Regions from separate parts of the Peribacillus sp. NPDC097225 genome, predicted to be linked through region 1. Evidence: riboswitches for the same ligand, from Rfam matches in the RefSeq annotation. Region 1 holds a riboswitch; the other holds the start of a gene.

Region 1 (7,465 bases):
TTTACCGCCTGAATGTTGTCACTCTTGAAATACCAGCATTACGTCATAGAAAAGAGGATATCCCTCTCCTTGTCGAGCATCTGGTCGAAAGGAATGGTCAGGCAGATGTATTCTTTTCACAAGAGGCTATCGAAAAATTACAGCTATACGACTGGCCCGGAAATATACGTGAGCTATCTAATACCGTGATGAGAACCTTAACCCTCGCAGATCATGGACAGGATATCACTGCGGACGATATCGTTCTCCCTACCCATCAGGTCATTTCACCCAAGAAACAAGCTACAATGGATCTTCACTCTCCTGAAAACCCTCTCGAAGAATGGCGGAAGAAACTTGTAGCCGATTTTAATGAAAAAGATGAGCTGACGCTTGAAAACATACTCTTGGAAATCAAACAGTTCGAATCTACCATCGAAAAAGAGCTCGTCCTGCAAACCCTTCAAAAAACGTATGGAAACCGGAATGAAGCCGCCAAGCGCCTACAGATTTCAATGAGGAAATTACGTTATATACTAAATGAAAAAAAACATACCTGACTCTTATATGAACAAGGGTGCCCCCATTAATAGGACACCCTTTCATTTTTTTCTATTCCATTGTTAAAACGATACGACCGTTAATTTCACCCTTTTCCATCATTTTAAACACATCATTGATTTCATCAAGCGGTCTTGTTTCAATATTCGTCCGTACTTTTCCATCTGCCGCAAATTGAAGAGATTCTTGTAAATCTTTTCTTGTACCAACGATTGAACCTCGCACAGTTACCCCATTTAATACCGTATCAAAAATAGGGATAGGAAGTTCATCATTCGGCAATCCGACCACGACGAGTGTTCCGCCTCTTTTGACTGAACTGTAAGCCTGTTCAAATGCTTTTTTCGTTACGGCAACAGAAATAGCTGCTTGTACGCCACCAACTTTATCCTTAATTGCTTGAACGGGATCATTCTTCAACCCATTCACTGTATAATCCGCTCCTAGTTCTTTTGCCAGCTCAAGCTTATCATCTTGAATATCGACGGCAATGACATTGAATCCCATCGCCTTCGCATATTGAAGCGCAACATGCCCAAGTCCGCCAATACCATAGATTGCGACCCAGTCCCCTGGTTTTGCTTCTGAAACCTTAAGCGCTTTATACGTCGTCACACCTGCACAGAAAATTGGGGAGACCTCGGCAAAATCTAGCCCTTCCGGAACCTTGACAACATATTTTGCCGGTGCCTTACAATATTCCGCATATCCTCCGTCCACCGAATATCCTGCATTGAGTTGATCCAAGCAGAGCGTTTCACGGCCCGTCAAACAGTATTCACAGTCGCCACATGCTGAATAAAGCCATGGAATCCCTACTCGGTCACCGACTTTCAATGTTGTGACGCCCTCTGCTACCTTCTCGATAATCCCTACTCCTTCATGTCCAGGAATAAGCGGGAGCTTTGGCTTCACCGGCCAGTCGCCATGTGCTGCATGTAAATCCGTGTGACATACGCCACATGCCTTAATTTTAACTAGAATCTCACCATACTCTAAATCCGGAATCGGTACATCCTTTATTTCAAGCTCTTGTTTAAATTCATTGACGACCGCTGCCTTCATTGTTTTAACATCCTTCAATGTTTTCGATTCCACCGTACTTGTCCCCTGATTTACATTCATGATTCTATTCCTCCCTTAGGTCCGTGTTTTTCTCACTTCCACTTATTTATAATGCAAGTGCCATGCCAAACAGAAAAGTCCAATCAAGTTAGGTTCAAACGTAAATCCTAGCCGAAAATTCGGCCCATTATGACAGAAATCCGGCTCAATGATGACGAAAACCAGTTCGTATATTGCTGGAAAAATGGTTCACCCTATAAAGAGGAGGTGTACAATGGACACATTTGAAGAAGCCTATGAATCCTACAAACAACAAGGAACGCCACAAGCGAACCAACAAGGTGGGAACGACAAAGAAGAAATTGTCGCCGTACGGAAGAATGAAGAGGATAATATCATCGCCATCAAGACAAATACCGGAAGGGAACTGGACTATCCCACCGCTCTTTCAGAAGCCAAGGCTGGTGCACTCGCAAACGTAGATGTCTTTCATAAATATGGTCGGGACATTTTGCGAAGTGAGCCTGATGGCATTAAAGAAAATAATCTGGATGAACTGCCTGAATTTTAAAGACCGAGAAAAGCTGCCTTCCATTCAGGCAGCTTTTTTCCGCAACAAAAAAAGAACCGCATACTAACAGGTTCTCCTAACGACTTCCTCAAGGTTTTCCGGGATATTGAAAATGGAGCAACCAGCACTCTCCCTTTTTCTCCAATCCTTCTATCTGTTTACCCCCATTCATAATGATAGGACTCAGAGATTTCCAGCAAGCGGCCACAGATTTCGACCACTTCTATGATTTCAATCCAAGACATATCCATCCCAAGTTCATTAGCATGCGAAATCTTATCCCGTAACTTCCTGATGGCATTGGCATCTTTCTTCCCTTTACTTTTGGATGGGATTTGAAAAAATGTTCTCAACTCTTTATCTTTATGAATAATGTCGAATTTATCGCTAATTTGTAGACATTCAATTAAATTAATCTCCTCATTTTTCTCCATTCTCCTTTCATATAATTCACTTGCCTTATGTAGACGATCCTCACTAATCATCGGATACCAGCTTTCACCCCCGAATCGATGCATGATAATATCACTAAGTCTCATTTCCAATAAAGTGATATAGCCAAAAATCAGCATCCTGATTGGTGGTTTTTGGAGGTCGGCATGCGTGATTAACTTTTTGATTGAATTATTCTCTAACACGAATACCCTCGTTTTCTTCTTAAAAATGCCTAACAATTGGATCAAGGGCGTTGAATCCGATACAAGTTCCCTTGGGGAAAAGAGCTTCATATAATCCGAAATGTTCCCTTCGCCAAGTTCATGTCTATCGATATAACCAACGATTTCCCCCTGGTCTTTCACGGCCAATGTATCAAAGTGTTTTTCCTCCATTACATTTTTGATATCAATGGCCGATTCATCTTTTCCACAAAACTCAAACTCTTGGGCTATGCTTCTGACCGTGATATTTTCCTCATATAGATTTTTAAGACTGTGATAACTACTATTATTGTTTTTGTACTCTACATTGGACATCCATGACCCTCCATCATTGGCATTCTATCCTAATTCATTAGAACCTAATAACTCCCCACTATCAGAAATAAGTCCACATGAAGTGGACTTTATTCCTTCATTCAAATGATATGTTTCTGCATATCTTCATTCACTTCTTGTTCCCAGTCCTTGCAAACATCTACCCAGTCCTTTGCTTTTGAGAATTGAAATAAATCCCCGAGTGAAAGTTCAATGGCTGAGTTCGCGCTCCCGCAAGCCGGGAAAACTGTCTCAAACCGTTTCATCGAAACATCCAAGTAAACATCCAGTTCATTTGCCAATCCAAATGGGCAGACACCCCCGATTGCATGTCCGGTCTGTTCAAGAACTTCTTCTGGAGATAACATCCTTGCCTTGAACCCAAACATTTTCCGGAATTTCTTATTATCGACTTTCGCATCTCCAGCGGCCACGACCAAAATTGCTTGGTCTCCTTCTGCCCTAAATGACAACGTTTTGGCAATGCGCGCGGGTATAACCCCGATTGTCTCCGCAGCTTGGTTTACTGTGGCACTAGATGTTTTGAATTCCATCACATCATGTTCCCTGTTCCATTGTTTAAAGTGGGCCCTAACACTCTCGATTGACATTTACTTTCATCCCTTTCCTTTAACTCTTTTTATGAATCGTACCATTCTTCACTATAGTAAAGCAAAATCTCTTTCCTTTATTCTAAATATTCAATATTTCGCATAAAATCTTGAAATTGACGAAAGAGGCCAAAATACGATACTATTAAACTTCGGGCAAAAGCCTAACGTGGTTCGTAACCATCCCACGATAAAAAACTAGGGAGAGAAAAAAATGAATATTCGTACGCTCGCGATAAATGGTCTATTGGCTGCCATCTATATCGCTGTCTCATTCGTGCTTCAGCCGATTATGTTTGGGGTGCTTCAATTCCGCATTCCCGAAATGTTGAATCATCTTATTGTATTTAATAAGAAATATATATCCGGCATAGTCGTCGGTGTGTTCATATCGAACCTTTTCTTTTCACAGTTAGGGGCATATGACTTGATTTTTGGGGTCGGGCAATCTCTGATAGCCTTATTGCTTGTCATCTTTTCTTCCCGTTTCATAACGGGCATTAAGGGTCGAATGGCCATGACCATCATCATATTCACGGTTACGATGTTCCTAATAGCCATAGAATTGAATCTAGTCTTAGGATTGCCATTCTTAATAAGTTGGGCAACAACAGCAGCCGGGGAATTCCTCGTCCTACTGATCGGGGCACCCATCATTTATATGATGAATAAAAGAATTCAATTTGGAAAGTTGCTTTGAACTCACTGTGCATAAAGTAAAAGAACATTCTATATCCAAAGAGCTGTCTGCTACATGCAGCGGCTCTTTTTTTCAACCATACTCAAAAAAATTGATAAATGGTGGTGACTTTTTGCAGAAAAAAATACTGATGTTACTCGTCCTTCTGATTGTAGTAACATTCATCGGGCTAAATTCAGAATTATTCACGATGATTTGGAATAGCGACTTGGAATCCGTGATAGCCATATTGACAGAAAATCTCCTTCTTACCTTTGTAGTGACGTTCGTTTTGATGATCATTCAGAACTCCTTTACTGTCATCCCCCTGATTTTACTTTTAACAATTAATGTAACGATCTTTGGCTTTGCATTCGGGTATCTATGGAGTTGGTTAACAAGCGTGGTCGCGTCAGGAACCATTTTCTATGCTGCCAGGCACTGGTTCCAGTCATTGATTTTAAGAAAGATGGGTACCGACTGGCAGGATTCCGTCAAGGATCATGGGTTTATGTATGTCTTTACCGGTAGAATTTTCCCTTTCATACCGACAAGTTTAATAAACCTTGCAGCTGGAGTTAGTTCCGTCACCTTCAAAGATTTCTTAATGGCAACAGCATTAGGCAATCTCATCTACTTCTTCTTTCTCTCTTTAATTCCATATGGACTTCTTTCCGTAGAGATGAATCAATATACATTGATTGTACTCGGTTTCCTGCTCTTAACCTTTTTCCTTATCTACAAGCGCTTCAAGAAAAAAAAGAACCTATCACTCTTTAAGAAAAACAGGTAACCTTGCTGCCTGTTTTTTTGTGTGGAATCGTATATTTTCAGCCAATAGTTTGTTAAAATGTGTATGTATTTCAGCTTTGAAATGTCGGAGAATTCAGGGAGACCCATATGCCGAGACGTATCATATTAGTAATCTACATTCTTTCTGGAATGACCACATTACTTGTTTTCAATTACTATTTAATGAATTCCTTGAATACTAAAGAGGCGTTCCTTCAACTCCAGCGAGCAGAAGGGTTCATCTTTGTCCTATTAATCGGTTTGATTTTATTTCTCTACTTATCTAAAAGAGAAGAGTTCAAACAACTAAAAGAAGAAGAACAACTTCGAAGTACCCTTATTAACTCAATGGTAGACTTTGTGAATTTTAAGGATGGAGAAGGTAGATGGCTAGAATCGAATACGTTTGGACTTCAGTTATTCCAATTGGAGAATGTGGACTATAAAGGAAAAAAAGATAGCGAGCTTGCCGAGTACTCCCAATTCTACAGAGATTCATTGATTTACTGTGAAGATTCCGATCAAGAAACATGGGCAATGAAGAAGATTACGCGTTGTGAGGAGAATATTCCACTGCCAAACGGTCATTTTAAGACCTTCGATACCATCAAAGTCCCATTATTTCATGAAGATGGTTCACGAAAAGGGTTAGTAGTCATAGGTAGGGATATTTCAGAAAGAATTACCGCGGAAAGTCAATTGCTTGCTAGTGAACAGCGTTATAAATCTTTGTTTGATCACAACCCTTCCCCCATGTTAATGCTTGATTTGAAAGGAACCATCATAAACGTCAATCCAAGATTTGAAACCGTCACTGGATTTCGTAAAGGTGAGGTTCAAGGGGACCCTTTTATAGATTTGGATTTTTCCGCAGAAGCTAAAGAGCTCATCCAATCTTCCTGTCAATATGTCGTGGAAAATCAGAAGGGGATTAAAAAAGGAAAAGATATAGCGTTTGTTACCAAATACGGGAATTCCATTTTACTTTCTTGTACTTTTGTTCCTATGTTAGTGGGCAAAGAATTAGCCGGTATCATTACGTATGCAAAAGACGTAACACAAATTCGTGAAACAGAAAGACGCTTACGAAAATCCGAGAAACTTTCGATCATCGGTGAACTTGCAGCAAGTGTTGCTCATGAAGTGCGTAATCCTTTAACGTCCTTAAAAGGGTTCGTTCAACTCCTGAAAAAAAACGACCAACCCCATGATCAATATTACACCATCATGCTTAGCGAATTAGACCGGATCAACTTAATCGTTAGCGAATTGCTTGTCCTAGCAAAGCCTCAGGAAATCATGTTCAGTCAAAATCAAATTGTAGAATTGATGGATGAAGTCAGAGCCTTGCTTCTTGTAGAAGCCGATTCTTCTTCCGCTCAAATTTCTATCAATGTGAAAAACGACATACCGCTTATTTTATGCGAAGCAAACCAGCTGAAACAAGTATTCATCAACATGGTCAAAAATGCTCTGGAAGCAACAGCATCCCATATTTCAATAGAAATTGAGCATATTAGCCATTCCATTTCCATTACAATCAAGGATAATGGCTGTGGAATCGAGAAAGATCGCATGAAACATCTCGGGGAGCCCTTTTTTTCATCTAAAGAAAAAGGGACTGGGCTTGGTCTGACCGTAAGTTGCCGAATTATCGAAGCGCACCAAGGAAAAGTACACTTTAGTAGCAAACTAAACCATGGTACCGAAGTTAAAATTGAATTGCCCATATATAAATAGGATAAGTACTTGTTTACTTGTCCTATTTTGTTGTGTTCGGGATATAAGTAAACGTCCCCATACAACGATTGAACCGGCTAAAATCACCTTCTCGCCTTTTTTTATCTTTTTCAACGTACTCCCCCCTACATTTCCTGTAATATGGTAAGGTCAGAGTACCATGGTAAGCTTAATTATTTCTTAATGATGCATAATAGGAAATAGAATAATTAGCTTATAGATCAAGAAAATGTAGAGAGATTCTCTTCATTTTTTCACTGTTATTTCACATTTTCATTTTATACTAGTTCATAGAAGTACTAAGAAAGGTTGCTGGCACAACAAAATGAAGAATTACATATGGCTGTTCGTCAGTCTACTTGCCTTGTTTATCTTACCGGTAACGGCCTTTGGCCATGCATCCATTTTGAGCTCGAATCCTAGCCCAAATGAGAGCTTGGATACTATACCTGAAAAGATCAGCATTCAATTCAGTGAAACTATACAATCTTCC
Region 2 (7,465 bases), on a different contig from region 1:
ATTTACTGTTCTTGTCATTCGCAGGAGTGCTTGCAAGCCAAATTGGGGCGAAGCATATTGTAACCGGTGTTTGTGAGACGGACTTTAGCGGATATCCAGACTGCCGGGATGTGTTCATTAAATCGTTGAATGTCACTTTGAATCTCTCGATGGATCAGTCTTTTGTTATAGATACGCCGCTTATGTGGCTGAATAAAGAAGAAACATGGGAAATGGCGGATCAACTGGGTGCCTTTGATTTCGTTCGTGAAAAGACGCTGACTTGTTATAACGGAATCATAGCCGATGGCTGTGGGGAGTGTCCGGCATGCAAGCTTCGAAAAAGGGGTCTGGATGACTATGTGATTAGACGGCAGGTGAACCTATAATGTATGGGTTCAAGATTGTCGATAAGCTTCAAAAAATAGAACAGGACATTCATCGTAATCAATTGAACTATCATCAAAGACGGGTGCTCGTGAGCAAGGAATTCACGTTTGATGCAGCTCATCATCTTCATGATTATGAAGGGAAATGCAAGAATCTGCATGGCCATACGTATAAAGTCATTTTTGGCATAAGCGGCTATAATGATTCCCGTGGGTTGATGATCGACTTTGGCGACATCAAAGAAATCTGGAAAAAAGAAATCGACATTCATCTTGACCACCGCTATTTGAATGAAACGCTGCCACTTATGAATACAACAGCTGAAAATATCGTCGTCTGGATTTATGAAAAGATGGCTGATGCCCTGCAAAACAAGGACTATAAAGGGGCTAGGGTTGAATTTGTCCGTCTTTATGAAACGTCGACGAGTTATGCTGAAGCAAGACGGGAGTGGATGGACTGTGAGTAAGCTGCCCGTCATGGAAATCTTCGGGCCGACCATTCAAGGGGAAGGCATGGTCATCGGGCAAAAGACGATGTTCGTCCGGACAGCTGGGTGCGACTATTCATGTGCTTGGTGTGATTCCGCCTTCACTTGGGATGGGACAGGAAAGGAAGATATCGTCCACATGACAGCTGAAGAAATATGGGAGGAGCTAAAACTGAGGCAAGGGTTTCTCCTTCGTGACGATATCCGGGGGCAATCCCGGCCTCTTGAAGAATATGGCTGAGTTAATCACCCTTTTAAAAGAGAAGAACATCAGAATTGGCGTGGAGACACAAGGTAGCCGGTGGCAGGATTGGTTTCTCGATATTGATGAACTGACGATATCACCAAAACCGCCAAGTTCAAGGATGAAGACCGATTTTGAAGTGCTTGATGATATCCTATCTAAGCTTTCCAATAGAAGGGATGAAAATCAAATCTCTTTGAAGATTGTCGTATTTGATGAAGCTGATTATCAATATGCGAAGACTGTACATGCGCGCTATCCAGGCATTCCTTATTACCTGCAGGTAGGCAATGATGACAGCGTGACGACGGACGATCGGCAGCTGGTCAGTGAACTGTTGGGAAAATATGAACAGTTAATTAATCGGGTGATTGCCGATGACGAACTGAATGATGTGAAGGTGCTCCCCCAGCTGCACACGTATATCTGGGGAAATAAACGGGGCGTGTAAGGAAAAGGATGGGGAGGTCATACTTTCTATTAAATGCCGTTTCTCTTCTATTATATGTTCTTTACTTTTATATACGCGAGGGGGTACTTTTATCCTTGATTTACTCCCGTATCCAAGATAAGATGAAAAAGGAAAAAAGATAATCCGCTTGAGGCGGAAGAGGTTCTAGCTACCCTCTCAAAAAAACTAAGGAGAACAGCACTCTTTCTTAGGGTGCTGTTTTTTCCTATAAAAGGAGATTGTAAGAAATGTTAAGAGTTCTATTGTATTTATTGTCCATTGTGACCGCGAATGTGGTCACAGCCGCTTTTATGCCATTGCAATTTGGTATGTTCATCATCCCGATGGGAACATTGTTGATCGGAGGGACCTTCATCTTCCGTGATTTAGTTCAAAATAAATTTGGCAGGGCAAGGACTTATCTGTGCATTATCCTGGCATTACTTTTATCAGCCAGTGTATCATTCTTGATAGGCGATACATTATTAATCGTATTTGCTTCCGCCCTTTCATTCGTGGTGGCGGAAACGGCAGATACGGAAATATATACTCGATTGAAGCTACCATTAAGTTGGAGGGTATTTTACTCAGGGGTAGTTGGAGGATTTTTCGATTCCGCAATATTTGTGGTGATTGGGCTTAGTCCACTGGGGGCGAACATCTTGCCGTGGTCCTCTGTACCCGCCGCGATTGTTGGTCAGATTATTGTCAAAACGGTCATTCAGTCAATGGGGGCCATTCTATTGGGGAAAATCCATGTAAGGCTTGATAAGCGGATCAATAATGGAGGGAATGCGCTTGATGGATGATACTAAAGAAGAAGATAAGTGCTATTGCTTGGAGGCTTTTCGCGAGAAATATGGTCCGCAAGTCCAAGGAGAATGCTTGAAGCTTTCTTGTGCCAACTACAGAAAGCATAACCTTGATAAGCTAGAATCGAGAGAATGCGAGTAAACAAAACCCGTTGTTAAACGGGTTTTTCTTATAGAAAATTAGATGGATTTCCTATGCGGATCACTGCGAATAAGTCAAAAGAGGTTATCGATACTAAGAAGGGCAAAGCTACAGTATGGATTACGTCCCTTTTTATTAACATATCTCGTAATATAAGAGATATCATTCCTGAACTAAAAAAAGGAAAATTTAGATTGCTAAATAAAACCAGTCATAGTAAAATGTCCTTCGGACCGCATCACTTGTCCTAAGTAAGGCATAGGTACTATAATCGGGGTAAAGAGGGTTACTTTAAATAGTTAATGATTTTATCAGAAATTTCAATATATACAACTTGAGGAAAAGGAGCAGATAGTATGAAAGTCATTGCACCTGAGTCATTCACATACAAAGGTGGAGAGAGAGCAGTTCTCTTACTTCACGGATTTACTGGAAGCACAGCAGATATGAAGAAGTTGGGTCGTTATCTCAATGACCGCGGCTATACCTGCCACGCACCTCTATATAAAGGTCATGGATTGCCAGCTGAGGAGCTCATCCATACAGGTCCAAAGGAATGGTGGAAAAACGTAGTGGATGGGTACCGTTTCCTTAAAAAAGAAGGGTACGAGGATATCGCCGTGGTCGGGATTTCCCTCGGTGGGGTCTTCTCTTTAAAAGTGGGAACGGAATTCCCTGTGAAAGGTGTCGTTTCCATGTGTGCCCCGATGAAAGGGAGAGACGTGAGTCGATTACATAATCGTATGATCAGTTATGCCAAGGCCTACAAAAAATTCGAAGGCAAAGACCCAGACCAAATCGATGCAGAAATTAAACGGTTAGAAAAAGAGCCTATGCACTCGTTGAAAGACGTTTTGCATATCATAGAAGATACAAGCGAAAATTTAGATTTGATTACAGCACCGACTCTTGTTCAACAGGGCCGGTTGGATGATTCCGACTATACGGAAAGTGCACCCATGATCTTCAATGATGTCGATACGCAACATAGGCAATTGATATGGTATGAGCAATCAGGGCATATCATCACATTGGGGAAAGAGCGGGAGCAAGTTTATGAAGATGTGCATCGTTTTTTAAATAACTTGATTTGGTAAAGTGGGAAGGCCGCCAGTTAAATTTGGTGGCCTTTTCTTAAATTAAAATCTTCTGTCTGATGAAATTCAGCTGTATAAGAACACTTTCACGTTCCCGTTAGTATCGATAGTTGCCAATAAAATATCGGCTATGTCCGCATTGTACATGGTTACTTTCCTTTTCAGCCATCCTTCATCCTTACCCACTCGGTTTAATTCGTGAAAATCAATCTTTCCCTCCTTAATAATGGTTATAGGAAAAGAAAATGGCTTTGTGGTCAACTTTATATCACCAGGGGTCACTGATTGGTATTGGGGAAGTAAGAAGAACGAAATAGTCCCATCAGGTTCCCAAAATGCCAAAGCAACTTTTTGAATTTCTTCAATTTTTGCCTTTCTTAATTCGGATAAAATAATATCGATAGAAATTCGTGCTTTGACTAAGTTTTTATGGATGACTTGTCCGTTTTCTATAAGAGGCAAAGGAGGGCTTTCAAAAAAATTCCGGAGTCTGCCCCAATGAAGACTCACAAATACACTGATTATATATAAAATAACTAGTACGACAGACGTGATCATCGGTCCCTTTAAGCCTAACTGTTCATCAGATAATGGGTGGGCAAGAATATTTCCAATGATCAGTGCCATTAAAAAATCAATCAACCTTAACTGAGAAATGGCCCGGCGCCCCATCAATTTAACCGCAAAGAGTAAAAAAAAGAATGATATGATGGCTCTCAAAATCCACTGAAGGGTAGTAAGTGTTTCTTGGCTGTAGAAAAAATCCATCTAAGCTCACGTCCTTGGTTTTTGTTATCTAAGAATTAGTATGAGCGTTTGAATGATTTAGATGTAAAAATGAAAAAAAAGTGGACTCCTGGAAGTCCACTTTTTTAACGAATTTTTTGGGCAGGCTCGTCACTTGAGTTCTTCTCGATGAATTTCTTGACCTGTTCTATCGTTAGGCCAATTCTTTTGGCTTCCAATATAAGTGCCAGCCATATTTTGTCGAGTTGCTCCTGTTTCAATCTGTTCCCGGATTCCATGATCACCCTCCCAATCTACCTCTTGGATTTTTTATTTACTCAGAACAGCGCTAGTTAGAGAGTAAAATGACTTCTTGGGTTTTGGTGCTGTTCGTATTTTTAATTTCTTCTATGTGACTTTCCGGATGGTTTTTGTCAGGGCGCCCTATTCATAGGCTTTTCGAAAATGGGGTCTTTGTTCGTGAGTGTGATTACTCATTTTCTTATGTAGTGATGTGGCTGCTATCCTGATTATTTTCCATGTTATTACTCTTATGTATTATCTTACAGTGATAAAGTAGGAGTCAAGTTAAAATACAGAATTAACAGAATATTAAAGAAAATAAAAAAAGCCGATCAGGCTTTTCCTGATTACGGCATGTAAAGTGGCTTATCTTTTTAAATAGTTTTCTGTGTAATAGGGCTTTTCATCTTCCTCAAACGCGACGCCCACTCCGAGTGAAGAAAAGTCTTTTTGTAATTTATTTTCCCTGTGACCGATGGAATTCATTAAGCCTTCGTGGGCGAAGATACTGCTGTTCTGACCAGCGGCAAGGTTCTCCCCGGCCATGCGGAAAGTGATTTTGTCACTTTCCATCCGATCGAAGGGAGATTCCCCATCAAGATTAGTATGGTTAAAGTATTGGTTGACGGCCATGTCTTTACTGTGATCTTGGGCTGTCAATTTCACTTGCTTATCCCATGACAGGACGGAAAGATCATGATTGACCCTTGAGGCATTGGTCAAGTCGAATAATTGATATTCAAAGCCCTTTTTAAGCTCCGGGCTGGAGGGGGCAAAATAGGTGCTTTTTTGCTGTTCAAGACCTGCACTGATGATTTGGATCGATGTGACTGTATTATCCTCGTGTTTATCATAAAAAATCGTGACGAAGCTGTTATCCATCTTGAACGTATCATATTCTCCATTGCTTTGAATCTGGTAATATACATTTCCTTTAAGCAGTTTTGTTATCGGTTTCCCTAATTTTTCCGTCACCGTTTCTTTGGGTGTACTTCGTTTGATTCCTTGCTTGGATGAAATCAAATCCTGGTTTGTATAGAGACCGACGACTCTATTCTTGCTGTCGTAGGCCACCATGAAGAAATTTTGATAATTTTCATGATAGGCAAACCACTCTACTCCATATTCGTTCAGGGAATGGCGTTTGGCCTCACCTGCCTGCTTTTCGACGGATTCCTTTGTGTCGCCAAGCTCGATATTACGGACCGAAAAGGAGGATTCAGCAGGGGCCTTCAAGTCAGGTTTATCCACCTTTTTCGTTTCGGTTTGTTCCTCATCTCTTGCTTGATCGACTGTATCCGTCAATTTGCCGATCAACTGGTTGACTCCGGTATTCAGTTTTTCAATGGCATTTGATACTTCAGGTTTGGTTAAGAGGGAGCGAACATCTGTAGCAAAAGATCCGATTCCCGCCTTTAATCCCGACTCCTGAATGTCTTTTCCATACCCATACCAAAATCCGCCGAGAAGAAGAAAGAGAATCAATAGATTAATCACACTCCGCACATCGTTCACCCCAACTCACATATAATTACGTTCCCAATGATTAGCTCATAAACTGTAATAGGGGAGGTAAAGATAACAATATGATGGAGAATAAGAAAAGGACCTGGGTAACCCTTTTTGGCAGCTTTTCTTTTTTCCCTTTGTACCACCCACTGAATTGTAACTTGTTTCTATATAAAACAAACAATAATATAAGTATGGCCACAGAACCGAAGTAGCTATACTGATTATAATCTATTCCGAAACTCTGATACACATTCTCTAACAGAACGGAACACAATGCGCCGATAATACCGAATAATAAAAGAATCCGGATTAACTCAAATAGTACTCTCATGTTTTCCTCCTATTAATCATTTCCTAATGTTCCCCCGCTGTATATAGTTTTCTACACGGGACATAAGGGTTCCTTCCTTTGTCAATTTTCAGTTTCTCGCTCAACATACCCGGTGCTGAAAATCACCATACGCCTTATCCTTTAAAGTACATTACTGTATTTTACTACTAAAATATATCATAATGGATGGTGGGGTGGATGATGCCTAAAAGCAGTAGACATTTCTTATAGTGGATAATAAAAATTGGAGGTTTCTGATTATGGTCAATAGTTTACAAGCAACAACAACATTACATAATGGCATCGAAATGCCTTGGTTCGGTTTAGGTGTATTTAAAGTGGAGGAAGGTCCAGAGTTGGTGAATGCAGTCAAAGTAGCCATTAAACACGGGTATCGTAGCATTGATACTGCAGCCATTTATGCGAATGAAGAGGGAGTAGGGCAAGGAATCCGCGAAGGTCTAGAGGTAGCGGGCATTGCAAGGGAGGATTTGTTTGTAACGTCAAAAGTTTGGAATTCCGAACTAGGCTATGAATCGACACTCGCTGCTTACGAGACTAGCTTAAAGAAGCTAGGTTTGGATTATCTTGATCTTTACTTGATTCATTGGCCAGTCGAAGGGAAATATAAAGAAGCTTGGAGAGCAATGGAGACTCTTTATAAAGAAGGAAAGGTAAAAGCGATCGGGGTAAGTAATTTCCAAATCCACCATCTGAAGGATTTATTGAATGAGGCAGAAGTGAAGCCAATGGTCAATCAAGTTGAATGTCATCCGCGCTTAACTCAAAGGGAATTGCTGGCATTTTGCCGACAAGAAGGCATTCAATTGGAAGCTTGGTCTCCATTAATGCAAGGTGAATTATTAGATAATAAGGACCTTCAAGAGATTGCATCCAAGTATGGAAAATCCGTGGCCCAGGTCATCTTACGTTGGGATTTACAAAATGGAATCGTGACGATTCCAAAGTCGACAAAAGAGCATCGAAT

Evidence for each region. A riboswitch is a leader RNA that binds a small molecule or an ion and turns the genes downstream of it on or off. The one in region 1 is predicted to bind preQ1.
Region 2: it holds a riboswitch for preQ1, as region 1 does, so the genes downstream of both, ACIQXH_RS04405 (VUT family protein) here and ACIQXH_RS15305 (QueT transporter family protein) in region 1, are expected to answer to the same signal.

The regions. Positions count from the first base shown of each region.
Region 1 covers NZ_JBIWDJ010000005.1:54,057-61,521, reverse strand. Annotated here, with positions in the region: gene ACIQXH_RS15330 (sigma-54-dependent transcriptional regulator) at 1-539, shown strand, start outside; gene adhP (alcohol dehydrogenase AdhP) at 592-1,605, opposite strand; gene ACIQXH_RS15320 (DUF3892 domain-containing protein) at 1,880-2,176, shown strand; gene ACIQXH_RS15315 (hypothetical protein) at 2,335-3,150, opposite strand; gene ACIQXH_RS15310 (YbaK/EbsC family protein) at 3,252-3,761, opposite strand; PreQ1 riboswitch class I at 3,925-3,969, shown strand; gene ACIQXH_RS15305 (QueT transporter family protein) at 3,976-4,461, shown strand; gene ACIQXH_RS15300 (TVP38/TMEM64 family protein) at 4,574-5,233, shown strand; gene ACIQXH_RS15295 (ATP-binding protein) at 5,341-6,972, shown strand; gene ACIQXH_RS15290 (copper resistance protein CopC) at 7,298-7,465, shown strand, end outside.
Region 2 covers NZ_JBIWDJ010000001.1:888,016-895,480, reverse strand. Annotated here, with positions in the region: gene queC (7-cyano-7-deazaguanine synthase QueC) at 1-368, shown strand, start outside; gene queD (6-carboxytetrahydropterin synthase QueD) at 368-838, shown strand; partial or broken gene queE (7-carboxy-7-deazaguanine synthase QueE) at 831-1,554, shown strand; PreQ1 riboswitch class I at 1,708-1,750, shown strand; gene ACIQXH_RS04405 (VUT family protein) at 1,803-2,363, shown strand; gene ACIQXH_RS04400 (hypothetical protein) at 2,353-2,508, shown strand; gene ACIQXH_RS04395 (alpha/beta hydrolase) at 2,865-3,605, shown strand; gene ACIQXH_RS04390 (DUF421 domain-containing protein) at 3,672-4,373, opposite strand; gene ACIQXH_RS04385 (anti-repressor SinI family protein) at 4,478-4,630, opposite strand; gene ACIQXH_RS04380 (CAP domain-containing protein) at 5,001-6,140, opposite strand; gene ACIQXH_RS04375 (hypothetical protein) at 6,181-6,477, opposite strand; gene ACIQXH_RS04370 (aldo/keto reductase) at 6,738-7,465, shown strand, end outside.